Regions from separate parts of the Halomonas sp. NPDC076908 genome, predicted to be linked through region 2. Evidence: predicted binding sites of a transcription regulator. Region 2 holds the regulator's gene; each other region holds the start of a gene.
What was found. Region 2 encodes sigma-54, which starts transcription at its own class of promoters, with help from an activator protein. Its sites were predicted from a motif close to TGGCACNNNNNTTGCTNT; they were not measured.

Region 1: the regulator sigma-54 is predicted to act here: its motif matches at 5,522-5,539, upstream of ACQKE4_RS11445 (DUF2126 domain-containing protein).
Region 3: the regulator sigma-54 is predicted to act here: its motif matches at 1,973-1,990, upstream of ACQKE4_RS03740 (P-II family nitrogen regulator).
Region 4: the regulator sigma-54 is predicted to act here: its motif matches at 2,537-2,554, upstream of ACQKE4_RS00510 (DUF3305 domain-containing protein).

The regions. Positions count from the first base shown of each region.
Region 1 covers NZ_JBNNIW010000017.1:12,118-19,460, forward strand. Annotated here, with positions in the region: gene ACQKE4_RS11440 (circularly permuted type 2 ATP-grasp protein) at 1-2,024, opposite strand, end outside; gene ACQKE4_RS11445 (DUF2126 domain-containing protein) at 2,107-5,457, opposite strand; gene ACQKE4_RS11450 (circularly permuted type 2 ATP-grasp protein) at 5,822-7,303, shown strand; gene ACQKE4_RS11455 (alpha-E domain-containing protein) at 7,308-7,343, shown strand, end outside.
Region 2 covers NZ_JBNNIW010000006.1:83,563-90,905, forward strand. Annotated here, with positions in the region: gene ACQKE4_RS05245 (KpsF/GutQ family sugar-phosphate isomerase) at 36-1,022, shown strand; gene ACQKE4_RS05250 (KdsC family phosphatase) at 1,065-1,607, shown strand; gene lptC (LPS export ABC transporter periplasmic protein LptC) at 1,608-2,177, shown strand; gene lptA (lipopolysaccharide transport periplasmic protein LptA) at 2,189-2,692, shown strand; gene lptB (LPS export ABC transporter ATP-binding protein) at 2,704-3,453, shown strand; gene ACQKE4_RS05270 (RNA polymerase factor sigma-54) at 3,577-4,992, shown strand; gene hpf (ribosome hibernation-promoting factor, HPF/YfiA family) at 5,090-5,398, shown strand; gene ptsN (PTS IIA-like nitrogen regulatory protein PtsN) at 5,403-5,873, shown strand; gene rapZ (RNase adapter RapZ) at 5,960-6,892, shown strand; gene ACQKE4_RS05290 (HPr family phosphocarrier protein) at 6,938-7,207, shown strand; gene pmbA (metalloprotease PmbA) at 7,224-7,343, opposite strand, start outside.
Region 3 covers NZ_JBNNIW010000004.1:105,043-112,385, forward strand. Annotated here, with positions in the region: gene glnK (P-II family nitrogen regulator) at 1-55, opposite strand, end outside; gene ACQKE4_RS03735 (ammonium transporter) at 223-1,470, opposite strand; gene ACQKE4_RS03740 (P-II family nitrogen regulator) at 1,560-1,898, opposite strand; gene ACQKE4_RS03745 (accessory factor UbiK family protein) at 2,244-2,615, shown strand; gene ACQKE4_RS03750 (ABC transporter substrate-binding protein) at 2,948-3,838, shown strand; gene ACQKE4_RS03755 (YifB family Mg chelatase-like AAA ATPase) at 3,932-5,440, shown strand; gene ACQKE4_RS03760 (alpha/beta hydrolase) at 5,397-6,434, opposite strand; gene ACQKE4_RS03765 (malate synthase G) at 6,642-7,343, shown strand, end outside.
Region 4 covers NZ_JBNNIW010000001.1:107,293-114,635, reverse strand. Annotated here, with positions in the region: gene moeA (molybdopterin molybdotransferase MoeA) at 1-1,010, opposite strand, end outside; gene mobA (molybdenum cofactor guanylyltransferase MobA) at 1,007-1,645, opposite strand; gene ACQKE4_RS00515 (formate dehydrogenase accessory sulfurtransferase FdhD) at 1,642-2,499, opposite strand; gene ACQKE4_RS00510 (DUF3305 domain-containing protein) at 2,605-3,045, shown strand; gene ACQKE4_RS00505 (DUF3306 domain-containing protein) at 3,042-3,647, shown strand; gene ACQKE4_RS00500 (4Fe-4S dicluster domain-containing protein) at 3,847-5,574, shown strand; gene ACQKE4_RS00495 (TorD/DmsD family molecular chaperone) at 5,579-6,196, shown strand; gene ACQKE4_RS00490 (twin-arginine translocation signal domain-containing protein) at 6,275-6,475, shown strand; gene ACQKE4_RS00485 (molybdopterin-dependent oxidoreductase) at 6,500-7,343, shown strand, end outside.

The DNA.
Region 1 (7,343 bases), on a different contig from region 2:
TCGGTGGTAGCAAGTACCACTTCCCATAGCGCCAGCCCCGGAGTATGAGGTGCATTGAGGATCAGTTTTAGCAGCGAAAGTAGTCCTAATACGCGGTCTAAAAAGCGGCCAATATCCATAAACCGCCAGCCAAAGTGGTGGGGCATGGTTTCATTACACAGACCAAAGAAGGCGGCTAACTGGGCAGAAAGACCCTCGCAGGCACGTCTAGCAGCACTGGCCCCTAGACTTGGGTTAAAGGTAGCTATGCGCTGATGTAGCTGATGCACCACGCGCCAGGAGTCGTCGCCCAAATGGTCACGTACACTGCGGGCATTGCGCATTAACTGAGAAAACAGCGGCTGCAACGCCTGTGGGTCTACATCATCAAACTGGGCCAGCAAGGCGGTACGCTTTAGTTCAAAGCCAATTAGCGGTGCTTGTAGACGGTGTTCGTCATCTTCGTTCAGCGTGGTGATATCCAGTGCCAGCAGGAGCTCATCCAGCAGTTGATCGGCGATCTCATCTTGATCGTACTCCATCAACCGGTGAAGCGCTTCACGCAGTAGGCGTGCCCGGGTGTCTAGCCGCTCGCCATAGCGACCTAACCAAAACAGGCCTTCGGCCACTCGGCTGGGTAAGTCAGTACCATCACGGGTGGCGACCACCGGCCCACGCGCTTGGCGTAGCTGGCTGACATGAGGCTGAGGCGTTGCTGCCGTTACCCATACATCCTTAACTATCGTGCTACTCATTGAGGGGGAACCCGGTTCGCCTACCCAGGCTAAACCACCAGGCATTACCTGATACTCGCCTGCTAAATTGGCCTTAGTCGATGCACTCACCGGCGTTCGAGTAATAAAACAGCGCAAATTAATCGTCGAAGGTTCTAGCCGCTGCAGGTAGCTGTCAAAAACAGGCGCAGTGGCAGACTGAGTGTTGGCGTCTGCATTGGCGAGCAGTAATGGTTCGCCCAGTAAATGCTCACACAGTGCAGGCAGGTAGTCGGCCAGCGCTGGCGATTCCAAAACACCGACACCCAACGCATTGGATAATGCAACACCGCCCGCGCGCATCGCTTGCAATAGCCCGGGCACCCCTAACTGCGAATCGCCACGTAACTCCAGCGGGTCACAGTAAGCGTCGTCGCAGTGGCGAAGTATCACATCCACCGGCTGTAAGCCGCCTAAGGTGCGCAACCATACTTGCGTATCGCGAATGACTAGGTCTTGCCCTTCCACTAGCGCAATATTGAGATAGTTGGCCAAATAAGCGTGCTCAAAATAGCGTGGGCTTGCGGGGCCAGGCGTCAATAAGATAAGCGTCGGGTTATCGCGGTGCTGGTAGGCCATGGCGATGAGCGTACGGTGGTGCAGGTCAAGAAATCCGGCTAACCGCTTGAGGGGCGCATTACGGTACATATCCGGCAGCGCGCGGGCCATCAAAATACGGTTTTCAAGTGCAAAACCGGTGCCTGAGGGGGCCTGCAGCCGGTCAGCCATGACTCGCCAATTGCCTTGCGTATCTTGAATGACATCCACACCATGAAAGTTGATGGGTGCGCGCTCACTGGGCAACGAGTGGTGGCAGGGCAGTAAAAAGTGCGGTGAGGCAAGCAGCTCCTGAGTGGGCAATAAGCCAGCGTCAAAGAGTGTTCTTGCCCCATAAATATCATCATAAAGAGCAGTCAGCAGACGGCTACGTTGGGTAAGCCCCGCTTCCAGCACTTGCCACTGCGCTTCTTCAATTACCCAGGGTAGTGGGTCGAGCCGCCACGAACGTCCCTGGGTTTCATCGTGCATATTAAAAATTACGCCGTTTTCAGCTAATAGGCGTTGGATCTCTTCATGCTGCTGGTAGCGGCCTTCCGGGCCAAGTCCTTCCAACGAGCCCAATAAGCTTTGCCAACCAGGGCGTAGCTGGCCTTGGCCATCGAGCATGGCGTCAAACGTGCCGGGCTGTCCCTTGCCTAGCTGATTCAAGTAATCCTCAACGAGCCCTTGAGTTACGGGCGCGAGAAGCGAGGGAGAGACAGGGGCCGTCATTATCCTTGTAATCCTGAGAAGTAGGGGGCGGATTATCCTGCACTGGCTGCTAAGAGAAAAGCATTAGCGTTGTTAAAAATCTTTAACTAGGCGACCAGCGCAGATCGAGCGTTAGCGGCAGTTCCAGGCTGGGTGTTTCCACCTTGGGTACTTGGTGACCATGGCGATGGCCGCTATCACTAAAGCGGCCTAATCGACGGGCTTCAGCCTCAAACGCATTGACAGGGAAGGTGTCGAAGTTACGCCCTGTCGGATGTACCACATAATAGGTGCAGCCTGCTACCGAGCGCTGATTCCAAGTGTCGATCACATCAAACACCAGCGGTGCGTGAATCGGAATCTGCGGGTGCAGCGCCGAGGGCGGCTGCCAAGCACGATAGCGCACGCCCGCGACGGCTTCGCCATTTCTGCCGGTGGCCGAAAGAGGAACACGACGCCCATTGCAGGTAACCACATAACGGTCACCGCTCATGCCGCTCACTTTAACTTCGAGGCGCTCAACCGATGAGTCAACGTAGCGGGCAGTGCCGCCCGCCGAGGCTTCTTCGCCAAGCACATGCCAGGGCTCGATGGCTTGACGCAGTTCGATATCCAGCATGGGAGTATGTAAGCGGCCATGTAGCGGAAAACGGAACTCTAGGAACGGGGCAAACCACTCCAGATCAAAATCAAATCCGTGTTGACGCAAGTCCCCTAATACATCGTCAAGGTCACTCCATAGGTAGTGGGGGAGCATCCAGCGATCTTGTAATGCACTGCCCCAACGTACTGGCTTGGCCCGGTAGGGGGTTTTCCAGCAGCGTGCTACGAGGGCGCGGATCAGCAACATCTGCATTAAGCCCATGCGGGCATGGGGCGGCATCTCGAAGCCGCGTAGTTCCAGTAGGCCTAAGCGACCACTATCGCTATCTGGCGAATAGAGCTTATCAATACAGAATTCGGCTCGATGTGTGTTGCCGGTTAAGTCAGTCAGCAGGTGGCGCAATAAACGATCTACCAGCCAAGGCTGCACAACCTCGCCTTCGGGCATTTGCTGCAGGGCGATTTCCAATTCGTATAGCGCTTCATGGCGGGCTTCATCCACCCGCGGCGCTTGACTGGTCGGGCCAATAAACAAACCTGAAAAAAGGTAAGAGAGGCTTGGGTGATGCTGCCAGAAGGTGACGAGGCTGGCCAGCAAATCGGGTCGGCGTAAAAACGGCGAATCTTCCGGGGTAATCCCGCCCAGGGTCACATGGTTACCGCCACCGGTACCGGTGTGGCGCCCATCCAGCATAAATTTCTCGGTACCTAAGCGAGTTTCCCGCGCCTCAGCATAGAGGCGTTCAGTTTGTGCCACTAAGGTTTGCCAACTGGCGGCGGGCATAATGTTGACTTCGATCACGCCTGGGTCGGGGGTGATCATAAAGTTTTCTAGGCGCGGGTCCCGGGGTGGAGAGTAGCCCTCGACCATCACAGGGCATGCAAGCTCTTTAGCACACTCTTCAACGGTGCTGAGCAAATCAAGATAATGCTCTAGGTTAGTGAGCGGGGGCAGGAAAATATGCAGGCGGCCATCACGCGGCTCAACACACAAGCTGGTGTGAATAATGCCACTTTCTCTGTCGGCATCTGCCCGCGGCTGCTGTTGAACGGATTCGCCTTCAGGATGTGATGGGCTTGGGTGGCTAGAGCGACCTAGGCGTTCAGCATCGCTGATATGCAGCTGTTCAGCGTTACGACGGGCCACTTCGCCGTGAATATCACCGAGCTCCGGGCGTGGAGCAAACAGCGATTCTGGCTGAGCTTGCTCTTCAGGGGCTGCCCAAGGCAGTGCCGAAAGCGGTAAACGCAGGCCCATAGGTGAGTCGCCGGGTACCAGGAAAAGGTGGTCACGCTTGAGCGGCCAGCGGCCACTCTCCCAGCGGTGAGCTTGGCTGATGGAGTGGCGCAGGGGTAAGGCATAGCCTACAACCTCGTCTAAACCTTGCTCCAATAGCCGCGCTAAACGGTGGCGTTCAGCATCATCTTTGAGATTGGTTTTGCGCGGGTCAACCTGAACGGGCAGCGACTGCTCTTTCCAAAGGTAGTAGTAAGCGTCTTCATAGGCTGGAATCCAGTAGCGCTCGGCCACGCCTAAGCGCTCACTGAGTGCCTTGAGAAAGCGTTGAGCCATCGCATCGTCAGCGTTGACCTCAGGGGCGCCTTCCAGGCAGGCCAGCCATTTTGGGTCGCGCCAAAGTGGTACGCCATCTTTACGCCAGTAGCAGGCCAGCGCCCAACGCGGCAACGGTTCGCCGGGATACCACTTGCCTTGCTGTTGCTGAATGGCACTACCAGGCGCATAGGCGGCTCGCAGGCGCGTTAGCAGTGCCTCCGCACGCTCTCGCTTGTGATCGCCCAAGGCTTCGGTATTCCACTGTGGGCTCTCCATATCGTCGATCGATACAAACGTGGGCTCCCCGCCCATGGTGAGGCGTACATCTTCCTGGAGCAGTTCGGCATCCACCTCGTCGCCGAGGGCGCAGATACGCTGCCACTGCTCATCGCTGTAGGGCTTGGTAACGCGCGGGTCTTCGTGGATACGCTCCACTTGCATGGTCACATCGAAAGTAACTTCGCACTTATCCGAAAATCCGGTGATGGCCGCCGCACTGCCGGTGGTGGGTGTTGCGGCGAGCGGTATATGGCCTTCACCTGCAAACAGGCCTGATGTGGGGTCCAGCCCCACCCAGCCTGCGCCGGGTAGGAATACCTCGGTCCAGGCGTGTAGGTCAGTAAAATCCACCTCGCTGCCGCTGGGGCCATCCAGCGCTTTGACATCCGACTTGAGCTGAATGAGATAGCCCGAGACAAAGCGTGCGGCTAGACCAAGGTGGCGGAAAATTTGCACTAACAACCAAGCGCTGTCGCGACACGAACCGCTGGCTAGCGTTAACGTTTCTTCGCAGCTCTGCACGCCGGGCTCTAGGCGTACAAGATAGCCAATATCGTTCTGCAAGCGCTGGTTTAGCGCGACCAAAAAATCGACCGTGGTAGTGGGTTCCCGAGGAACGGCTTTAAGCCACTCCATTAGCTGCGGCCCAGATTCAGTAATCTCTAAATACGGGCTTAATTCTTGGCGTAACGCATCTGGGTAGGTAAAAGGAATTTTCTGTGCAATGTCATCCAAGAAGAAATCAAAGGGGTTAATGACGGTCATTGGGGCAATTAGCTCGACCGCAATCGTCAGCTCTTTACGCGGTTCGGGGAAAACCACCCGTGCGTTGAAGTTGCCGAAAGGATCCTGTTGCCAGTTCAAAAAGTGGTCATCACCGGAGACTTTGAGCGAGTACGCCTCAATGTGGGTACGGCAGTGGGGCGCCGGACGCAGCCGAATAACGTGGGGCGAAAGACGCACTGGGCGGTCAAAGTGGTAAGTCGTACGATGATACAAGGCAACGCGAATGGTCATGGGCCACCCTCAAAAGAGCCATTATCAACCGGAAAGTCGGTTGAGCTAAGGAATAACTAAATATTTGGCAAGTATCGTTCCACTTTTACTTTTTTGCAGCCGGTATATTAATTAAGCCGTTTAAGTAAAGTGGAAAAGAGTCTATGCACCAAAGTGAGGCTGTTTTAATGCACTAAAATGAAGCAATTAACCAAATGTTTTCAGTCAAACTTCCTGTCAAGTAGCGTTTGAGTAAGCAAACGTTGAAATATCGCAAAAGATGGTACGTATATTGCTCTTAAATGTTTGATTGTTTTGCGCGCGGCAGGCCTACACTGAGCATTAAGGAAGTTGCCGCTTCCACCCCAGCGCCAGGAGAGCGCCCATGAGCCAAGTGAATTGGAATAACTATGCGTGTCGTGACTATTACGATGAGCTGATGGCTGCACCCGGTCAGCCACGCGAGTCAGCGGGTGAATTGTGCAACATGTTGGCAAAGTTTAGCGCAGAAGAGTTAGCCGAGCGGAAAACCGCCGCAGAGATTGCTATACGTACCATGGGAATTACCTTCACAGTTTATTCGGAAGGCGCAATGATCGACCGCGCCTGGCCCTTTGATATCGTGCCGCGCATCATCCCCGCCAGTGAATGGCGTAAAACAGAGGCGGGTCTCAAGCAGCGCGTTCAAGCACTTAATTTATTTATTGATGACCTTTACCACGACCAAAAAGTTATTAAGGACAAGGTATTGCCCGCTGAAGTGCTGGCACAGTCGGTTAATTTTCGTCCTCAGTGTGTTGGCATTAACCCGCCCCATGGCGTTTGGGCTCATGTTTGTGGCTCCGACTTAGTGCGCGGTGGCGATGGTACCCTGTATGTGCTGGAAGATAATCTGCGCATTCCTTCCGGCGTCTCCTACATGCTGGAAAATCGCAACGTCACAAAGCGCGTTCTGCCGGAGCTGTTTGCCTCAGGCAAAATCCTGCCGGTCGATGACTATGTGGCCAATCTTTACGACATGCTGGCTGCGATGTCGCCACGCCCTGGGGATGACCCGCAGGTGGTGGTGCTAACCCCTGGTATTTATAACTCCGCCTACTTTGAACACGCCTATCTTGCTCAGCAAATGGGGGTGGAGCTGGTACAAGGCAGTGACTTGGTCGTCGATGACGATGACGTGGTTTATATGCGCACCGTAGAAGGGCGCCGTCGCGTCGATGTCATTTACCGTCGCGTTGACGATGAGTTTTTAGATCCGGAAGCGTTTAATCCTGAATCAATGCTAGGAGTAGCGGGCCTAATGCGCTCTTGGCGGGCAGGAAAAGTAGCCTTAGCCAATGCGCCAGGTGCCGGGGTGGCGGATGATAAAGTTGTCTATGCTTTTGTGCCCGCTTTGATTCGCTACTACCTCGACCAAGAGCCGCTGTTGCCTAATGTGCCGAGCTATCTGTGCATGTTTGAAGATGATCGCCGCTATGTGCTTGATCACTTGGATGAACTGGTCGTGAAGCCCGCCAATGAGTCAGGCGGCTATGGGATGCTGATTGGTCCACGCTCGACCAAAGAGACTCGGGAGGAGTTTGCTCGGTTGATCAAGGCCAATCCACGTAACTACATGGCCCAGCCCACCCTCGATCTTTCCACCACACCCACGTTAACCAATGGTTTGCCTCAGCCGCGCCATGTTGATTTGCGGCCCTTTATTCTTTCAGGTCCTGAGATTCACGTGACTACCGGTGGTCTTACGCGGGTGGCGTTAATCGAGGGCTCTCTCGTGGTGAACTCCTCCCAGGGCGGTGGTAGCAAAGATACCTGGATTGTGGAAACTGACGAAAAGGCGGCAGAGGCCGCGGTGAAAGGAGCCTAACGCCATGCTGTCACGCGTTGCAGAGAACCTCTACTGGATG
Region 2 (7,343 bases):
TCCTTTTATATTTTCAATCGTCAAGAGATATCCCTATGCGCCAGCCTCTCGCTCCACCCAGCTTATTACGCGAAAGCGCACTGCGTACGCTGCAAATTGAGCAGGCTGCTATTGGTGGCCTTCAGGAAAAGCTGGACGAAAGTTTTGACCGTGCCTGCGAGCTGATACTCGCTTGCCAAGGGCGCGTAGTGGTCACCGGCATGGGCAAGTCAGGCCATATAGCAGGCAAACTTGCCGCAACGCTTGCCAGCACAGGTACGCCGGCTTTTTTTGTCCACCCAGGAGAAGCAAGCCACGGCGATCTCGGCATGATTACCCGCACAGATGTCGTGCTTGCCCTTTCAAACTCTGGCGAAACGGCGGAAGTTACCGCGCTTTTACCGCTCTTAAAGCGCTTGGGTATCCCACTGGTCAGCATGACGGGGCGCCCCAACTCCACGCTGGCTAAACATGCCAATGCCCACTTAAACAGCGGCGTTGAGCGCGAAGCTTGCCCTTTGGATCTTGCGCCGACTAGCTCCACTACCGCAGCCCTTGCATTAGGCGACGCGCTGGCAGTGGCGCTCCTGGAAGCGCGGGGCTTTACTGCTGAGGACTTTGCGCTCTCCCACCCTGGTGGCAGTCTAGGTAAGCGGCTGCTGCTTCGGGTAAGGGATCTAATGCACGATGGCGCCCGGCTACCGCAAATAGCGCTAGGCAGCCCGCTGCGCGATGCTTTGTTAGAAATCACTCGCCAAGGCCTGGGCTTCACCTGCGTTGTGGATAGTGACGGCCGCTTAGCGGGGGTCTACACCGATGGCGACCTGCGGCGCACCTTAGATCATTTTCACAACCTGCGTGATGTTCTCGTCGACGATGTCATGACGCGCCCTGGCAAACGCATTGGTCCCGACATCCTAGCGGCAGAAGCAGTACGCATTATGGAAGAGAGCCGCATTACAGCATTAGCAGTGGTGGATGAACAACAGCGACCTATTGGCGCTCTACATATGCACGACCTACTCGCCAGCGGCGTTATTTAACCCACAACCACACGTTTTAGTGACTTGCTTAACGGAGACTATATGAGCCTACCTGCATCCCTACTTGATCGGCTCCGCCGCGTACGCTTATTGGCGGTGGATGTTGATGGCGTACTGACGGATGGTCGACTTTACTTTCAAGCTGACGGTATCGAAATCAAAGCTTTCCATACCCAGGATGGACATGGCCTAAAACTGCTAAAACGGGTGGGAATTCATGTTGCCCTGATTACAGGCCGTGATTCGCCAATGGTAAGCCAACGCGCTGCAGCACTCGGCATCGACCACGTCTATCAAGGCTGTGAAAATAAGCTCACCACGTTGCGTATCCTTTGCCAGCGTCTGGATTTAGAACTGGAGCAAGTGGCCTATTGCGGTGATGACCTCCCTGACCTCTCCGCCATCAAGCGTTGCGGTATTGGCATTACCGTTCCTAACGCGCCGGACTATATGCACACCCATGCCGACTGGATCACCGAGCGGCTAGGGGGACACGGCGCCGTGCGCGAAATCTGTGACACGCTGCTTGATGCTCAAGGCCATTGGGGGGCGGTGTTAGATACCTATTTGCATGGTCGCACATAAATGCTTAAACGAATTAAGACTCGCGTATGGCTAACGGGGCTTGTTATCGCCTTAGGAGCACTGCTGGTTTGGCTTGAACCGGGCGGGCCTCAACGAGTAGCTATCGACCCTGATGCACAGGCACAAGAACCTGGCCATGTGCTCGAAAATGCAGAAATTACCCTTTTCGGGGAAAATGGCAATACCTTACAGTCACTGCAAACACCGCACCTTATCCATACTCCCCAAAGCGGTGAAACTTGGTCAGAAGAGCCTAGAGCAATTTTGTATGACAGCGAAAATCGCCAATGGCTAGCCAACGCCGATGTCGGCACACTCAACGCCAACACTCATGCCCTTGTGCTATCCGGCTCAGCTCGACTGATTGCCCCTGACGAAGGCTGGCAACTTGATACAGAGTTATTGCACTATGATGGGCTAAATCAGCATGCTTGGAGTGAAACACCCGTTTTGCTGCAGCAGCCCCCACAGCAGATGAGCGCTTCACGTATGGATGCATGGCTTAACGATAGCCAGGTCCGCTTAACTGACAATGTGCGCGGCACGCACCCCCCTGCCACACAACGTTAACAGGAGTCGCCATGAAAACACTTATCTGCACCGCTCTTATTGCGCTCGCGGTACCGCTATCTGCGGGGGCCCAGTCCAGCCCTACCCAGCAGCAGGCACCGGTGGAAGTAGAAGCCGATCGCTTAGACCTGGATCAACGTGCTGGTACTGCCGTTTACACCGGCGATGTCGATATTCGACAAGGTGAAATGCAGCTACGAGGTGATCGTGTGGAAATCCAACGCAACGACGCAGGTGAGCTCTCACTTGCCACATCTACCGGCGAACGTGCCTACCTGCGCCATCAAACTGAAGGACAGGAAGGCCCTACTGAAGGCTGGGCCCGGCGCATCATTTACCATGTTGCAGAGCGCCGCGTAGAGTTAATTGATCAAGCTGAATTGACCCAAGAGGATGATCGATTTACCGGTGGACGGTTGGAGTACTTTATTGACCGTGAAGTGATTCAAGCACGCTCAGACGTTGACGGCAGCGAGCCGCAGCGCATCCGAATGACCCTTCAGCCAGCACAATAGGGAGTCAGCTTGTGGCAACTGCTGAAACTGCGCCGATAAAAACCCTCTATGCCCAACACTTAGCTAAAAGCTATAAGCGTCGTCAGGTGGTTAAAGATATCAATCTGGAGATATCTCAAGGTAGCGTCGTCGGTTTACTGGGGCCCAACGGCGCAGGCAAAACCACCTCGTTTTATATGATTGTCGGCTTGGTAAAAGCGGATGCGGGCAAGGTCGGCATTGATGATCTGGATTTGACCCGGGCACCCATGCATGAGCGGGCAATGGCAGGTATTGGCTACCTTCCCCAAGAAGCGTCAATTTTTCGCAAACTATCGGTTAGCGATAATATTATGGCGATTCTGGAGACCCGCAAAGAGCTTGACAGTGCAGGGCGCGAAGCGCGCTTGGAAGCTTTGCTAGAAGACTTTCATATCACCCATATTCGCAACAATTTAGGCATGAGCCTATCTGGCGGCGAGCGGCGACGTGTCGAAATTGCCCGTTCACTAGCCACGGAGCCTGCCTTTATTTTGCTTGACGAACCTTTTGCTGGGGTTGACCCCATCTCAGTTGGCGATATTAAAACCATTATTCGTGCGCTAAAGCAGCGACATATCGGCGTGCTGATCACTGATCACAACGTACGTGAAACCCTCGATATTTGCGATATCGCCTATATCGTAGGCGACGGCCAGATCATTGCCAGTGGCTCTCCCGAGTCAATTCTCACCAACCAGAAGGTGCGAGACGTTTATTTGGGTGCTGATTTTCGCCTCTAAGCTGTTTTTCACCTCTAATCAGTGCTCTACGATAATTTTTATACCAATGGCATGCTTATTGCACTTGCACACAGCCACCACTCGCACTAGGGTGAACCTTTCCGATTAACGAGTGGTTCTCAGATGGTCATGAAAGCTTCTCTTCAGTTGCGTATCGGCACACAGCTGACCATGACGCCTCAGTTGCAGCAGGCGATTGCCTTATTGCAACTATCAACGCTCGACCTTCGTCAAGAAATTCAGCAGGCGCTAGACGCGAACCCTATGCTGGAGCAAGAAGATGAGTTCAGCGAACAAGCTGTCAGCGAGCCTAAAGAGGAAGAGTGGTCAGAGAGTATCCCTACCGAACTTTCGGTAGACAGCGATTGGTCGGATACTTACCAAGACATGGGCAGCATGAGCGGTAGCAGCGGCGAGGGCCCTGACTTTGAGCGCCAGGCCGCAGGGCAAAGTCTCCACGGCCACCTGCTGTGGCAACTCGCCATGACCGATTTTAGTCCCCGTGAGCATTTAGTTGCGGAAAGCCTGATCGATGCGCTAGACGCCAATGGTTATTTAACCCAACCGCTTAACGACATTCGTGAAGGACTGCGCGCCCAAGGTATCGATGGCCTCAGCCAGCGCGAAATCGAGACCATACTGCTTAAACTGCAGCAGTTTGAACCTACCGGCATCTTTGCCCGCGACCTGCGCGAATGCTTAATGTTGCAGTTGGCTGCACTGCCCGATGACACACCGCTACTCGTCCCTGCCCGCCGCCTTGTCCGCCAATTTCTTGAAGCACTTGGTAAGGACGATATGCGCTTATTAAAGCGCCGCCTGGGGCTAAATGATGAGCAGCTGGGCGATGTCATCCTATTGATCCGCAGTCTCGACCCACGCCCAGGAAGCGCTTATGGCGTCACTGACGATAGCTACATCACTCCCGACTTAGTGGTGCGTCACGACAACGAAGGCTGGCATCTGGAGCTCAACCCAGAAGCCTTGCCACGACTGCGTATTCAGCCTGACTATGCAAGCTTGATTAAGCGCGCAGATAAAAGTCAGGACAATCAGTTCTTAAAAGAGCATTTACAAGAAGCGCGCTGGTTAATTAAGAGTCTTTCCAGTCGTAACGATACGCTGCTACGCGTGGGCCGCGAGATTATCACCCGCCAAATTGGCTTTTTAGAACACGGCGAAGAGGCTATGAAGCCGCTGATATTGGCAGATATTGCGGAAGCGGTAGAAATGCACGAATCGACCATATCTAGGGTGACTACCCAGAAATACATCCATACGCCCCGCGGCGTGTTCGAACTCAAATACTTTTTCTCCAGCCAAGTGAGCGGTCAAGATGGCGATAGCCACTCCAGCACCGCCATTCGAGCACGACTAAAAAAGCTGATAAACGAAGAGCCGCCTGGCAAACCCCTCTCTGATAGCCGTTTAGTGACGCTTTTAGACGAGGGTGGCATTCAGGTTGCACGCCGAACGGTAGCCAAATATCGCGAAGCCATGGGCATCCCCTCCTCTAGCGAACGCCGTCGTTTACGCTAAGGCTGTATCAATAGTAAGTAAACTCTCTACAAGGGCTTTGCAACGCGGCAAAAAGGGTTACAATCGAAGTACAGTCCGATGGATAAGGAGTACGTCAATGCAAGTTAATATCACTGGTCATCACGTAGATCTGACTGACGCCTTGCGTGACTATGTCAATGAAAAACTTGAACGTGTCGAGCGTCATTACGACAATATAACCACGGTGCAAGTCACCTTATCTGTAGAAAAAGAGCGACAGCAAGCCGCTTGTACACTGCACGCAGCAGGTGCAGATCTACATGCAGAAGCTCTCGACAGTGATATGTATGCCGCGATTGATGCTTTAGCGGATAAAATTGATCGTCAACTCGTTAAACACAAGGAAAAAGCACAAGCTCGCGCCCAAGGCGCAGGTGTGCGTTAATTCAATGACGTTGGAAACCATACTCCCCCCGGAACGCGTTCTATACGATGTGCCCGGGGGCAGCAAAAAAAGGGTGCTGGAGTTTTTCAGCACCTTTATTGCCCAAAACACGCCCAGCCTAGATAGCCAAGAAGTGTTTAGCCGATTAATCGGTAGAGAACGCTTAGGCAGTACAGGTATAGGTAACGGTGTGGCTATCCCTCATGCGCGTAGCCCTCACTGCTCAACGCCAATCGCTGGTTTCTTGAAGCTGTCGGAGCCAATCGATTTTGATGCTATCGACGGAGATCCAGTTGATTTAGTGTTTGTGTTGCTCGTACCAGAAGAGGCAGATGACACGCACCTGTCCTTGTTAGGTCAAGTGGCCACTATCATGAATGACGCGGATACCCGCCAGCAACTGCGCAAAGCAGGCAGCCAGCGCGAGTTACTCGATCTTATTACCGCTAAAATTCGTGAACAGTCAGCCCCCTAACAATGGTCTCAGGCACTCTGCTTATCTAACTCTGCTTGTCTAGTAGCTACCATCAACTCAGCCTGCTCAAAGCAAAGAGAGTCTAAATGCAACTGGTGATCATTAGCGGCCGCTCGGGGTCTGGTAAATCCATCGCCTTACAAGCGCTGGAAGACCTTGGCTACTACGCCATTGATAACCTTCCCGCCATGCTGCTGGGTTCATTGGTGGATGAATTACGCGACCAAGGCGAACGCACGCATTTGGCGGTCAGCATTGATGCCCGCAACTTGCCTGGCGCACTAGAGCGCCTTCCCGCCCAATTGAACGAGCTACGCCAGCGTCAAATAGATTTTCAAGTCATTTATTTGACCACTGATGCTCGCATTCTTCTTGAACGCTACTCAGCGACGCGGCGCAGGCATCCGTTGACCCGCGATAGCGAGATGACGCTGGAAGAGGCAATTAATAAAGAAGAGGAAACGCTACACGACATTCGCGATTTGGCCGACCTGCTGATCGACACCTCACGATTGTCGGTACACGATTTACGTCGCCGCATTACCGATCAGGTCGCGCATCAGCGGCGCGATCAGCTTACCCTAACATTTGAATCATTTGGTTATAAGCGCGGCGTCCCCATGGATGCAGATTTGGTCTTCGATGTGCGCTGCCTGCCGAACCCTTATTGGGATCCAACGCTGCGTCAATTTACCGGCCGCGACGCTAACATTGTGGCTTTTTTAAGCAGTTATCCCATTGTCGATGATATGAGCAATGATATTCAGGCTTGGCTTGAGCGTTGGCTACCCGCCTACCAGAATAGCCAACGCAGCTATATGACCATAGCTATTGGGTGCACTGGCGGACAGCATCGCTCGGTGTATATGGTCGAACAGTTAGCGAAAAGGCTGGCACCCCGAATGGGCGAGGTGCAACTGCGTCATCGCGAGTTAGGCTTGCAGTACACGCTGAGCGATCAGTCAGCGCTCCCGTTAACCAATCTCCCCCACATCGACAAACGGCAAGAGACTTCTTAAGCGTTTCTACCCATTAATGACACCACTCGGCGAAAAGGAACCAGGGTGCCAGAAAGAATACTCACACTTACCAATCAGCGCGGACTACATGCCCGCGCGGCCACCAAACTGGTCAAATGCGGTCAACAATTCACGGCTAAAATACGTGTTTATAAACAGCAACAGGTCGCTGACGCCGCCAATATCATGTCGCTACTAATGCTCGCCGCCCCCTGCGGCACTGAGCTGAGAGTCAACGCTGAAGGCGACGATGCAGAACAAGCGCTTGAAGCAATTCAAGCGCTGTTCGAAGCGCGATTTGAAGAAGATCAGTAGGCTACGCTTTTACTTATTAGTCACCAGCAACGGTCATCGCATCAACTAACCAACTACCCGTGTGAACACTTCCGCGGGTATCAGTGTCATCGCCTATCCCCACCAATCCTGAAAACATTCGCTCGAGATTGCTAGC
Region 3 (7,343 bases), on a different contig from region 2:
ACTCGCGCACATCGTCGAGTTTAAACGGCTTGATAATAGCTGTGATTAATTTCATTGCGATATCCTCTAACTGGGTGGCCATGATGGGGTCGGGTTCTACGATTGCTGTACTGCAACCGATCACCGCTAACCAACAGCATACACCGCTATCGGCAGAGAATAAAAAAGCCTCCCCCGAAGGGGAGGCCAGGAAGAGCATCCAGCTCTTGCTTTAGTATCAACTTACTTTTTAACACCAAACTCTGGGTAGGCCTCAAGACCACACTCAGCGATATCGACACCTTCATACTCATCTTCTTCGCTAACCCGCACACCCATTACCGCTTTGATGATCATCCACACCACGAGGCTTGCCAGGAAGACCCAGGCGAAGATACCAGCGATACCGATAATTTGAGCACCAAAAGTAGCGTCGGCATTATTCAATGGCACTGCCAGCACACCCCAAATACCTACAACACCGTGTACTGAGATAGCACCCACCGGATCATCTAGTTTCAACTTATCAAGCGTTACGATGGCAGCAACAACAATCAAACCACCAATCGCACCGATAATCGCAGCGCTTAGTGCAGAAGGCGATAGTGGGTCGGCGGTAATCGCAACAAGGCCTGCCAGCGCGCCGTTCAGTGCCATAGTGAGGTCGGCTTTACGGAACCACAGCTTGGCCAAAATCAGAGCAGCAATGACACCACCTGCCGCAGCGGCGTTAGTGTTTACAAATACTTGCGCAACGTTGTTAGCGGATCCGATATCGGACATTTTTAGCTCAGAGCCACCATTAAAGCCGAACCAGCCCATCCATAGAATCAGGGTACCCAGCGCAGCCAGAGGCATGTTGGCACCAGGAATCGCGTGGATAGAGCCATCTTTACCATATTTGCCTTTACGCGGACCAAGAACCAGGACACCTGCTAGTGCCGCGGAAGCACCCGCCATATGAACAATGCCCGAACCAGCGTAATCAGAGTAACCAACGGCATCTATCCAGCCGCCACCCCAAGTCCAGTAGCCAGAGACTGGATAAATCACCGCGGTCATCACAACAGCAAAGACCAGGAACGACCACAGCTTCATACGCTCAGCAACGGCACCAGAGACGATCGACATGGCCGTCGCAACGAACACAACCTGGAAGAAGAAGTCGGCACGCATGGAGTAGTAAGGAGCGTCATCACCGCCCGCAGTAACTGCATCAACGCTGTTCTCGGTGCCAATCAAGAAACCCAAATTAGGCAAGATACCGCCCTCACCGCTTGAGTACATGATGAAGTAGCCCACCAGCAAATACATGGTGCAGGCAATCGCAAACAGCGAGATGTTTTTAGTTAGAATTTCAGCGGTGTTCTTAGAGCGCACCATGCCCGCTTCGAGCATTGAGAAGCCAGCGGCCATCCACATGACCAGCACGCCGCAAATTAAGAAGTAAAAGGTGTCGAGCGCGTAGCTCAACTCTGTAAACTCGTTCATTGTCTGTTCCCCGTTGCACTATGCAAGCTGTACTAAGAAAAGTTCTACTGAGAAGAGTTGGACTAACAACAGAGTCCGGTTAACTGTGTTTAAACAGCGTCAGCGCCGCGCTCGCCGGTACGGATACGAATCACATCTTCCAGCGGTGTTACAAACACTTTGCCGTCACCGATCTTGCCGCTGTTAGCCGCGCTACAGATCGCATCTAGCACACTTTCCAACCGGGCATCGTCAACAGCGACTTCAACTTTTACCTTGGGTAGAAAGTCGACCACATACTCGGCACCGCGATACAACTCGGTATGCCCTTTCTGGCGGCCAAAGCCTTTTACTTCGGTTACCGTAATGCCCTGTACGCCGTTGTCGGCTAGCGCCTCACGAACGTCGTCGAGCTTGAATGGCTTGATGATAGCGGTGATGAGTTTCATCCCGGATCTCCCTGCTGGATAAGTCCTGCTAGATTAGTAGCGGCACAGCCGCCAGAATAAGCACCTGAACCGTTAATGCGCATACTGTGCCAGCCGTTTTTTTTTACTTATAAGTCAGCCAATTAGCCGCAACATTGAGGGTTTTACAGCCTTTCCCCAGATCAAACCTACGTTCGCAACACGGCTTATGCACCAAAAAAGAGCGTAAGAAAAAGTAGCCTGCTTCATTTCGATGCAGAAAGCACTTTGACAGTAATCGCAGACGATACATGCGAACTTGCCAACTGTTGCGTATCCTTACAGGCAAGCAGTTCATTTTTATATATGACCATTTAGGAGAGAAACATGGCGCCTCAAGACCGCATTAGCCGCCTGGCTCAACAGATCGGCGACCGTTTACAGAATGCCTCCCAAGCGCCGGAAGATATTCAGAAGGGCGTACAGCAAGTCGTCCGTGGCGCCTTTGACCGCCTTGAGCTGGTCTCACGGGAGGATTTTGATATTTTGATGGACGTACTGCAGCGTACGCGCTCACGAGTAGAGGCACTGGAGCGCCAGGTCGCGAATCTTGAAGCCACGGTAGAAGCGTCGGTAGCCACCACAGCCACGCCAATGGAGGCCGAAGTACCGCCGGTACCTACTCCAGAACCCTCTTCAGAAGCTTCTCAAGAAGCCTCTCAAACACCAAACAGCGATGAAGACACCAAGCCCGTTTAAATATGGGTGATCAGTCAGCGGCAATAGAGGCTCTATAATTGCCGCTGGTTAAATCATTAAAGGCACCAAGAAAGAGCAAGCGAAGATAAATAAACAATTTACGTGCAGCTGTTAGAACAGATGTCTTATTAGTAAATACAAATGCTCCAAATTGATGCACCCCTCACCGGATAGCTAACTCCCTACTATTCCCAGCGTCGTTTACTATCAAAAATGTGATCTTTATCCAAGCCATGGCTATTTACCTGCTTTTTCAGCTAAATTCTGATTTGCAAACAATAAACATTATCGTTTAAATACATCTCTTATTTTTTGGATGGCTTTTCCTAACCATGCGCCGCACCACCCTGCTTGCTTTCCTCGCCCGATGTGGTCTATACGCGGTATGCCTGCTGCCGTTTACCAGCGCCCAGGCCCAGTGGGCAGCGGTCGACTGGACCATTGCTGAAACGTTGCTGGCAATTGATGCGCCTGTAGGAAGCGTCGCCCAGCAGAGTGATTACCACCAATGGGTGGGCGAGCCGCGGATCCCCAGCAGTGCCACCGACATGGGGCTACGCACCCAGCCCAATTTCGAACTGCTGGCCCAAGTGCCGCCTGAACAGACGCTCATTTCTTCAATGTTCGCCGGTTTAACACCGCGCCTGGAGCGAATAGCGCCAGTCTCTTCGTTCGCGCTCTACTCCCCCGGTACCGATACCTGGCAAGAGATGCAGACCCTTACCCGCCAGTTGGGCGAATTAACCGAGCGCCAACCTCAGGCAGAAGCGCTGATTGCCCAAACCCAAGAGTTAATGACTAGCCTGCGCGAAACCCGGCCCCCCTCACAGGCAGAAAACGCGCCACTGCTGATGGTGCAGTTTATGGATGCTCGCCACGTACGCGTGTTTGGAGAAAATAGCTTATACAACGCCGTGCTGGAGCAGCTCGACCTTCCCAATGCCTGGGATCAACCCACCAACGACTGGGGGTTTGCGTTAGTGGGAATTGAAGCGCTGGCCCGCTATTCTGAGGCAACGCTTGTCATTATCGACCCGTTGCCCGCCGGGGTCGAAGAGCAACTGGCCAAGAGTGGTCTATGGCAGCAGCTACCCAGCGTGAAACACAACCATCTACTTCGCCTACCACCAGTATGGAGCTTTGGCGCGCTACCCTCCGCCCAGCGCTTTGCCCGGGAACTGACGATAGCGTTGGAGGCACACGATACCGTCCTATCAGACTAAATTGACCAGCAGCAAATACGCTAAGCGCTAGATTTATATTGCAAAGGTAAAGTAGAGTTAGATACGAAGCAGGTAATTTAGCGAGGGAATGCAATGACACTAGCCATTGTCGCCACGCGCGCAGGCGTAGGCTTAGATGCACCGGCGGTGCATGTTGAAGTGCACCTGGCTAACGGCTTGCCGGGCCTAACGCTGGTGGGCTTGCCAGAAACCGCCGTAAAAGAGAGCCGCGAACGGGTGCGCAGTGCGCTAGTCAATGCGGGCTTTGATTTCCCGAATACTCGACGTATCACGCTAAACCTCGCCCCCGCTGATCTGCCCAAAGAGGGTGGCCGCTTCGATCTTCCTATCGCGTTAGGCATTCTCGCTGCCTCTGGGCAAATACCGGTGGAAGCGTTAGAAGGCATGGAGTGCGCTGGTGAGTTAGCGCTGGATGGAAAATTACGTGCCGTACCAGGGATACTACCTTTTGCGCTTGCCACGCGGCGGGCTAAAAAAGCGCTGATCATCCCCCGCGCCTGCGCCGATGAAGCGGCATTGGCAGGTGATTTACCAGTGCTGCCTGCCGACACTCTCTGGCAGGTAGTAGCGCACTTACTCGATCAAGATAAGATTTTCCCACACAAGCTCAGCGCCTCGGTGAAAACCACCTCGCCGGTAGATGATCTGGCCGATGTACGCGGCCAGCAGCAGGCACGTCGCGCACTGGAAGTGGCTGCTGCCGGGGGTCATAACCTATTGTTTGCGGGCCCTCCCGGCACCGGCAAGACCATGTTAGCCAGCCGCCTGCCAGGTATCCTGCCCGCGCTTTCCGAGGAGGATGCCCTGGAAGTGGCCGCGGTGCGCTCGGTCTGCGGCCTACCGCTGGAGGCCGACTGGGGTAAGCGGCCATTTAGGCAACCCCATCACAGTGCGAGTGCCGCAGCGTTGGTGGGTGGAGGCTCAAAACCCAAACCCGGCGAAATTTCACTCGCGCACCACGGCGTGCTGTTTTTAGATGAATTACCAGAGTTCTCTCGCCATGTGCTTGAGGTGCTTCGGCAGCCACTAGAAACTGGAGAAATCCATTTAGCCCGCGCCAGCCATGAACGTCGTTATCCAGCCCGCTTTCAATTGGTTGCCGCTATGAACCCCTGCCCCTGCGGGCACTTGGGCGACCCACGCCAGCGCTGCCAATGTACCGCCAGCCAAATCCAGCGTTATCAAGCGCGACTTTCCGGGCCGCTGCTGGATCGCATCGACCTACAGGTGGAAGTGCCCGCCCTGCCGCCTGAGCAGCTCACCGCGCAAACTCAGGGCGAATCATCAGAGGCCGTTCGCGAGCGCGTCATGGCTGCGCGAGAACGTCAAATGGCCCGCGGCGCGCTAAACAGCCAATTAAGCGGCAAAGCGCTAGAAGCCGCCTGTGCGCTTAACGATGAAGAGCGCGCTTGGCTGGCAGGTGTGCTCGAAAAGCTCAAGCTCTCCGCTCGCGCCTACCACCGCGTGTTACGCGTAGCGCTTACGCTGGCCGATTTACAGGGTGAGCCAAAGCCCACCCAACCACATCTTATCGAGGCTATTGGTTACCGGCAGTTGGATCGAATGTTGAGGGGGGCATAGTGGTAAGAATAGACAGCTCTCGGCGCTCGCTAAGTTGATCCAAAAATCCATCCAGCGCTTCAAACAGCACTTCACGGATAGGGTCCGCCTCGTTTACCAAATGATGGCGGGCTTCCGGGTGGCGATGAATTTCGGCATTGGGAAACTTCTTCTTCATAATCGCTAAATTCCACTCCCAGTCGACGGTCAGATCCTGCTCGCCTTGAAGTATTAAAGTAGGTAAGGGGTTGGGCGCCTGTGCTAATAGCCGTGGCATCCAGCGGCGCATGGCACTCACCCAGGCAACGCTTAAGTTTTCGGACTGCAATGGGTCGTGATCACGTAGAAACTCGGTAAATTGTTCATCCGTCGAATTAGGCCGGTATTTACGCGGCAGCTCTTTTAGAAACGGGCTTGCAATCAAATGCAGCCAACTCGTCTGGCTCCACCCCCAAGGGCGCACCAAAGGCGCTAACAATACGAGACCTGACCAGCCTGACGCCTCCCGGCGCGTCAGCGCATCCGTCGCCAATATCGCGCCACCGGTGCTTTGGCCGATACCCAGCCATGGCTCAGGCGCTAGCCCCTGACTTTTGAGCGTGGTCTGTAAATGAGTCAGACAGTGCTGATAATCATCGAAATCTTCTATTTCCGCCCGCGCACCGCTCGAAAGACCATGACCAGGAAGGTCCCATAGCACTACCCGCCATCCCTTGACCAGCAACCGCTCTAGTAAATGACGATACAGCCCCATATGGTCAAAGTAGCCATGTACCACAAAGGCGGTGCCTACCGGCTGGGGAGGGCTCCATACCTGGCACCATAGCGCAAAGCGCCCAGTATCAATAAAGCCTGCATATACTTCATGCGTATCTATGAGCAGTGCTTCTAGGCCATAGTGATGAAAATAACCTTGCATGGCGTCCGCCAGCACCTCATCCGGCAATAAGCGGGTAAGGGCATTATCGCTCGAAATATGGCGAAACAAGCCTTCCAGATGTTGGAAATCACGCATTGTTGTTTCTCCATAACGCCATTTTTGCTATTGGCTAACGCGCGGCCTTAAGGTCACGTCCCTTATCATTTGGTCGAGCATTTTAACGCTTTAGGGTCTACGCTGTTTACATGCCCGAGCAGGTGTGGAATTATTTTCCATAAATGTATTTTAACCCTGACCGTGGCAAACATATTTCCCCACGGGCATCCTCACAGGAGAAACCCCATGAGCGAGCGTATCACGCGTCACCGTTTACAGGTGGCAGCAGATTTAGACCGTTTCATAAATGAACAGGCGCTACCGGGTACCGGCATTGATGAAAGTGCCTTTTGGGCCGGTGTTGATGCCCTATTTCACGATTTGACCCCTAAAAACCGTCAATTACTCGAAGAGCGCGACACCCTGCAAGAGAAGCTGGATACGTGGCACCGGGAACACCCCGGCCCTGTCCGCGATATGCCGGCATACCGTCGCTTCTTAAAAGAAGTCGGTTACTTAGCAGAAGCACCAGCGAATGTGAAAGCGTCTACCGCCAACGTTGACCGTGAAGTGGCCGTTCAAGCGGGCCCTCAGTTGGTCGTACCCGTGAGTAATGCACGCTACGCACTGAACGCTGCCAACGCACGTTGGGGCAGCCTGTATGACGCTCTCTACGGCACCGATGCGATTTCAGAAGAGGATGGTGCCGAAAAAGGCGCTAGCTTCAACCCAAAACGCGGTGCCAAAGTGATTGCCTATGCCCGTGGCGTGCTTGACCGCGCGGCCCCGCTGGCCACTGGTTCTCACCGCGATGCAGTGAAATACGTCATTCGTGATGAGCATTTAGTCGTTACGCTCGAAGGCGGGCGCGAAACCGGCTTGAAAGATTCCGGCAAGCTGATTGGCTTTACCGGTGAAGCGGCCAAACCTGACGCAATTCTGCTGGCC
Region 4 (7,343 bases), on a different contig from region 2:
CCCTGAAGCCGATCCAGCAGCGGCGTAACAAACTGTAGAAAGGTTACCATGACCGCTACTGGATTGCCGGGCAAGCCAACAAACGGCGTGTGTGTTTCACCCAGCCAACCACACACCATTGGGCGCCCTGGGCGCAGCGCCACGCGCCAGAAGGCTAAACGGCCCAGTTGCTCCAAAGCAGCGCGGGTAAAGTCAGCTTGGCCCACCGATACGCCGCCGCTAGTGATCACCAAATCGCTCTTCTGGGCGGCCTGCTCAAGGGCCATTTTGGTCGCCACCAAGTCATCCGGCAGAATGCCCAGGTCAATCACCTCGGCGCCCTGTTCTGTGAGAAGACCTATCAGCGTAAAACGGTTGGCGTCGTAAATACCTGCCTGGGGTAGCGGCTCGCCAGGCGCAGTAACTTCATTGCCGGTGGAGAAGATCGCTACCTTCGGGCGTTGGTACACGTTTATTTCGGCATAGCCCAATGAGGCTAACAGCCCTAGTGATGCCGCATCCAGCCGTGCTCCTTCAGGCAGTGCTGTGTCGCCAATGGCAATATCTTCACCGGCTTGGCGAACATGTTGGCCGTGTTTGAGGAGCTCAGGAGACTCAATGATCACATGTGCAGGCTGCTCATCTAGCGGTTCGCGCAGTTGTTCACTCATCACCACTGTATCGGTGCCCGGCGGTAAGGGGGCACCGGTAGTGATGCGTACACAGTAACCGGCAGGCACCCGTTCGCGACGATACTGCCCGGCCAACACCTCACCGGCCAGTGGCCAATGGTTTTGCTTGGCTCCCACTCCTTCCCTGGGTAAGGCTAACGCCACGCCATCCATCGCCGCATTAGTGTTTTGCGGCACGTTAATCGGCGCCTGAACGGATGCCGTCAAGCGGCGGCCATGGGCTTGCGCCAAAGGGATCTGCTCACTGCCTAGTGGGTGCTTAATAAGAGTGGCAAGCGCCTGGCGCGCTTCGTCGACGCTGAGCATCTGTTCGCCTAGATCAAAGCAGGAGAGGGTCATTTCACCTCCTTGCTCGGAGTTCCCATTAGTACTTTTTCCAGGCTTAGCTTCTCCTCTTCCGTATTAAGGTTGGCAAAAGCCTCCGGGCAGTCCGACATATCGACTTTGCACCAGTCGTGACGGGCGTACCAGCGGTCAATTTTGCGCTCGCCCTCGCCAAGCGTTGCGGCCAAATCATCGGCGAGTGAGGTGCGTAATAACGCGACCACCGGGTGTAGCCGTTCACCGTCAAAGGCTACGGCGATATCATGCTCGCCATTATCTGAGGCAATACCTGCCACCATGCGCGCTACTAAATCGTCGGGTAGGGCGGGGGAATCGCAGGGGGCCACTAATAGCCAGGGGGTTTTTGCCGCGCGCAGGCCGCTATAGATGCCCATTAATGGCCCCTTAAAGCCACCTTCGGCACCGTCCATTGCGAGATCAGCAATCACACGGTCAGCAAAGAATTGGTAGGCGTCGGCATTGCGGTTGGCGTTAACCAGCAGCTCGGCTACTTGGCCTTCAAGGCGTTTCACTACATGAGCAACGAGTGGCAAACCTGCGAATGGCTCAAGCCCTTTGTCGCGGCCTCCCATTCGTCGCCCTTCGCCGCCGGCGAGAATCATGCCGGTGAGTTCTTGAGTGGGGATCATGAGCTTGCCTCTTTGGATGAACGGGCATGGGATGGGCGCGGCGGAATAGCGTCTAGCGTTAAACGGCTCTGGGTATTGATAGCCTGAAAATGGCGGCCCTTGGCGCGGGCGATCAACATCACCCCAAAGCGCTCGGCGAGCTCAACGCCTTTTTGCGTAACACCTGAGCGTGATACCAGCACGCTAATACCCATTTGTGCCACTTTTAACACCATCTCAGATGTCAGTCGCCCGGTAGTATAGAAAATATCCGCATTGGCACTGTCGGCTTGTTTAAGCCATTGGCGCCCAGCCAGCGTATCTACCGCATTGTGTCGCCCAACATCTTCAACAAAGTCGAGCACCTCGGTTTGGCGGCACAGCGCGCAGCCATGCACGGCACCCGCGCTGCGGTAAGTTTCATTATAGGCGTTAAGGTTTTGCAGCAGTTGATAGAGGGTGGATTGCGCTAGGTGGGTATTGGGCAGTGCGGTAAGCGCAGTTTGATCAAGCAGCTTACCAAATACCGTGCCTTGGCCGCAGCCGGTGGTCACTGTGCGCGTGCTTAAACGCGTTTCCAAATCTTCTGGTAAGTGGTGGGTCACCACCACGGCCGCTTCGACCGACCAGTCGACCTGCACCGCCTGTAAATCTTCCGCTGCACGCAGCAGCCCCTGGTTGCGTAGATAGCCAACGACCAAGGCTTCCGGGTCGTCGCCCAGTGTCATCAGCGTGACGATTTCACGTTTGTTGAGATAGACAGTCATTGCCCGTTCAGCGGCAATTGCCTGCTGGCGTGCATCGCCGTACTCATCAACGATGCTGATCTCGGTAGTGGCCGGTAAGCGAGCTCGGCTTAACTGAAGGGCGGGCATCTATGCTCCTCACAGAATACGACAGGGTTGACGATGATGGCGCTGGGGATGCTTACTTGTCTACCTATTCAACGGCAATCCGTTCAAGGCAAAGGGACTGATGTTATGAGTGACAACCTACGCCCAATCAGTATTACCCTGGTTGCTGAAGCAAAGCAGGTGAAACAGTTTACCCTGACCCAGTGGCGAATTGCTGAGCTTACGCTAGGTGATCAGGGTGATCATGTGCTTAACCTGCAGCTTTCAATGACCGAACGGGCGGCTTACCGTTTTAATCTGACCTCTAAAACGCCGCGTCTGTTTGTACGGGCGGGTTTTAGCGGAGAAACACCAAAACCCGATGCCATCTCTGCTAGTCAGGATGTAGCGGCAGGTTGGATGGACGGTGAGCGCCAGGTGTTGGAAGCGCCAATGCCGATGGCGATTGAGGTGTGGATGGAAAATTATCTTGCCCGCCACGGCGAAGCGCCGGTGGAAATGCGCAAGAAGAAACGCAAAGGAGCGGGTCGTGCTAAAGACACCCCGACCAAGGAGCAGCCGCAGTGAGCCGTTTAGAACGCTGGTCACGGATTAAGCGCAACGTTGCCCGCGAGGAAGATTCGCCACCCCCTGCGTCTAAAGCGCCTGTTGAAGAGACATCTTTAGAGCTAACGTCTTCAGAAGCCGTGTCTACATCCAGTGAAACGGTGCAGGCTCACGTCACTACTGACGCCGGACACGAAAAAGCACCGACCTCGCCTGAGCCAGAACCTGGCAGTCTGGATCACACCTTGCCTGACCCTGAAACGCTAGAAGCCGGCAGCGATTTCAGCGCTTTTATGGCACCGGGGGTAAGTGGGCCGCTACGCAGGCAAGCACTGAAACGGCTGTGGGCTACCGGCAACTATAATGTCCGTGACGGCTTGGATGATTATGATGCCGACTACAATAAGCTCTTAAAGCCCATGACTTCGGAGCTTGCCGGTAAACTGCGCCGTTGGACGCACAAAGTGGAAGAGGCGGTCGATAAGTCGTTAGCTGAGGCGGAGTCCGAACTTCCCGTTGAGGAAGAAACCTTAACGCCTGACGCTGAAAGTGGTGCCAGTGAAAAAAACATCGCTCTAGACGACCAGTCTGATTATTTATCTGGCCCTAAGACGAAAACATGATGCCAATATTAAAATAATAAAAATCAATATGTTAGGTTTTTAAAAATACATGATCGTTGGCAGCGTTGACAGCTGTTAGGTTGGCAAATGTCATATTTCGCCATACGCTGAACTTAGCTCTAGCGCATAGTTATGCCACAATAGTTAAATTAGACAATTCAAAATTATAATAAGAATTATTCACTGACCGTGAGAGCGCATGAACCAACGAATCCAACTGGCGTCGATAGACGACCAGCGTAATGCCGAGGCTCGGGAAACGGTACGCCAGCGTATCTCCTGGCCCGCTAATTTAACGCCTGCCAATGTGACCTATCACAGCCGTGGTCATGCGCTGTTAATAGGGTCGGTCGACGACGTTTATCCAGCTGCTCGCGCGCTCCAGGGGCGCGGCTTGGCATCGCTTACACTGCTTTTAGCTGAATCTGCTGAACACAACCCAAGCCCTGCTCCTGTCGATACGCTTGGGGGCAGTGAGCCGGTAGTTACCCAGATGCTCAGTAGCGATCAGTTAAGCCAACTGCGTATCAACGGTTATTTAGGTGCTTTCAGCGTACTTATTGAGAGTGATGATACGCCGCTTGATCTTGCCCGCGCACTGATTGAGCGTGACGGTTTTGATCTGATATTCGATCTTGCTGCGACCACGCATTCACAGCGCTGGGAGTTACCGCCACCTGGCTATGTCACTATGCAGTGGCATGACGTTGAGCAGCGCAGTGAAACTCTCGATAGCTTTGTAGGGCTAGTGGGTGAGTTTGATAAGCCGCGTTACTTCCAAGTCAACAGTGATTTATGTGCTCACTCCACCAGCGGCAATATTGGCTGTACGCGCTGCTTGGATGTTTGCCCGGCGGATGCTATTTCCAGCGTTAAAGGTCGGATTGAATCCCGTATCGAGGTTGACCCTTATCTCTGCCAAGGCGTTGGGAGTTGCACCAGCGCCTGCCCAACCGGTGCTATCGAATTTCGCTTACCGGAAACCCGCCGCCAACAAGATACGCTGTCTACCTGGCTGGGTGCTTATCGCGAAGCGGGCGGCCAAATGCCGGTGCTGCGTTTTATTACCCATGATTCACAAGATGCTGAGCGTGCAGCTGGCGTAGTCCCTGCAGGTCACGTCATTGACGCACCGTTAGAAGAGCTGGGCGCGGCGGGTCACGACCAGTGGCTTACCGCGCTCGCTGCGGGTGCTGCCGAAGTGCGCATCCAACTGCACCCCAATATGCCTGCTCGCTTAAGCGCTTTTTTGACTGATCAGGTTGCTCAAGCTCATGCGCTCTTAGAGGCGCTGGGTCATGACTGCGCTCGCGTAAAGCTGGTCGAGATAGCCGATGGTGCAGGTCGGGATGCGCTGCCAGCGCTAACGCCGCTGACAGAGGCACCGCTTAGCTTGCCAGAACCCGAAAAACGCGCCCGTTTAAACCGCGTATTAGCGCGCTTGGCCGAGCTTGGAAGCCCCAGTAGTGAGCGAGTGGCATTGCCGGTCGGTGCTGCTTACGGCACGATCCAGGTCGATAGCAATGCCTGTACGCTGTGCCATGCCTGTGTCAGTAACTGCCCGACACCAGCCTTGAAATCAGGCACCGACCAGCCAGCGCTTAGCTTTCTGGAAGCGGACTGTGTGCAGTGTGGTTTATGTGAGCAGGCCTGTCCTGAAAACGCGATTACCCTGCTGCCCGGTTTCCTGGCGACGGATGCGCGTACAACGCGGCACATTTGCCACGAAGAGGCTGCCTTTGAATGCATCAACTGCGGTAAGCCGTTTGCCACCGTCAGTACCGTAGCTACTATTAAACAGAAGCTCGCCCACCACCCCTATTTTGCCGGTGAGGCAATGATCCGCCTGGAAATGTGCGAAGACTGCCGGGTAAAAGATGTTTGGAAAACCATGATTCGCGATCCAAACGCGCAACTGAAGGTATAAGCCAATGACGGATGCTGCACTGTCCACGCTCAAAGAAGCGGATGCACTACGCGCCGATATATACCGGCTGCTTGCTTCACTATTACGTCAGGCACCCGATGCAGAGCTTTTGGAGTGGCTGGCTGATCTTTCCATTGATCAGGATGGCAGTCGCTTAGCTGAGTGCTGGAAGGCTCTCTCAGAAGCTGCAAAAGCGGCCCACATAGAGCAACTGCAGCGTGCGCATTTTAATCACTTGGTGGGGGTGATTCAGGGAGAGGTGGTGCCTTATGCCTCCTGGTATCGCAACGGCGAATTAATGGAAGCGGCGCTGGTGGCGCTGCGTCGTGATTTAAAAGTACTTGGTTTTGTGCGTAGTGAGCATACCCGTGATCCAGAAGATCACCTTGCAGCGCTATGTGAAGTCATGGCGATGTTGATCGATGCCGAAAGCCAAGAACAGGCCTATTTTTTTAGCCAACATTTAGCCCCATGGGCGGCCAATTGTTGTGCCGACCTGGGGCAGGTAGACACTGCTTTCTATGCAGCGCTGGGTCAGTTGGGTAGCGCTTTTATGGAGAGTGAGCAGGCTCGCTTAAGGGTTGATGCGGGCCAAACGACGGTGCGTATTGTTGAGCTTTAACTGTTGAGCTTTAACAAAGCCGCCGTATAAAAACTACATAAAAAGACCCTGCATAAAAGCATGCTAGAGGAGAACCCCATGCACAAATCACATAATCCTGAGCGCCGCCGGTTTATGAAAACCGTAGGGTTGGGAACCGCCGCTGCAGGTGCGGCAGCAGCCGTTGGTCATGTCACTCTGGCACAGGCTGACAATGCCCCAGTGGAAAACGAAAAACAAACGGTTAACTACCGTGAGACTGACCACGTCCGTGCGTATTACGCCTCTCTGCGTGACTGACGGCGGAATGCCAGGAGATTTGCCATGCGTTTAACTCGCAAAACAGACACCCCTAAAGCCTCTGGGCTGGGAATTTCCCGCCGCCAATTCCTTAAGCGGACTGGTGCCGCGACGGGCGGCGTTGCTGCCGTTGGTTTTATGGGAGCGCCGATGATGCAGCGCGCCGAAGCGGCCAACAAAACCCCAGTATTGGATTCGCCGGTAGAAACCAAGCGCACGATCTGCTCTCACTGCTCCGTAGGTTGTGGCGTTTATGCAGAAGTTCAAGAGGGCATTTGGACGAAGCAAGAACCGGCTTTCGATCACCCCATTAACCGTGGCGCTCACTGCGCAAAAGGCGCTTCTTTACGCCAGCACGGCCACTCAACGCGTCGCCTCAAATACCCGATGAAGCTGGTGGCGGGTGAGTGGGAGCGTATGAGCTGGGACGACGCCATTAACGAGATCGGCGACAAACTGCTTGAACTGCGCGATGAACACGGCCCGGATAGCGTCTACTGGCTGGGATCGGCGAAGTTCAGTAATGAGCAAGCGTATCTGATGCGCAAGCTCGCTTCGCTTTGGGGCACCAATAATACCGACCACCAAGCGCGTATTTGTCACTCGACGACAGTTGCCGGCGTAGCAAATACCTGGGGTTACGGGGCGATGACTAACTCGCTCAACGACATGCATAACAGCAAATCGATGCTGTTTATTGGGTCTAACCCCAGCGAAGCCCACCCGGTGGCGATGCAGCACATCTTGATTGCTAAAGAGCGCAATAACTGCGACATCATTGTTGCCGACCCGCGCTTTACCCGCACGGCTGCTAAAGCCAGTAAGTATGTACGTATTCGCCCCGGTTCAGATGTGGCCTATATTTGGG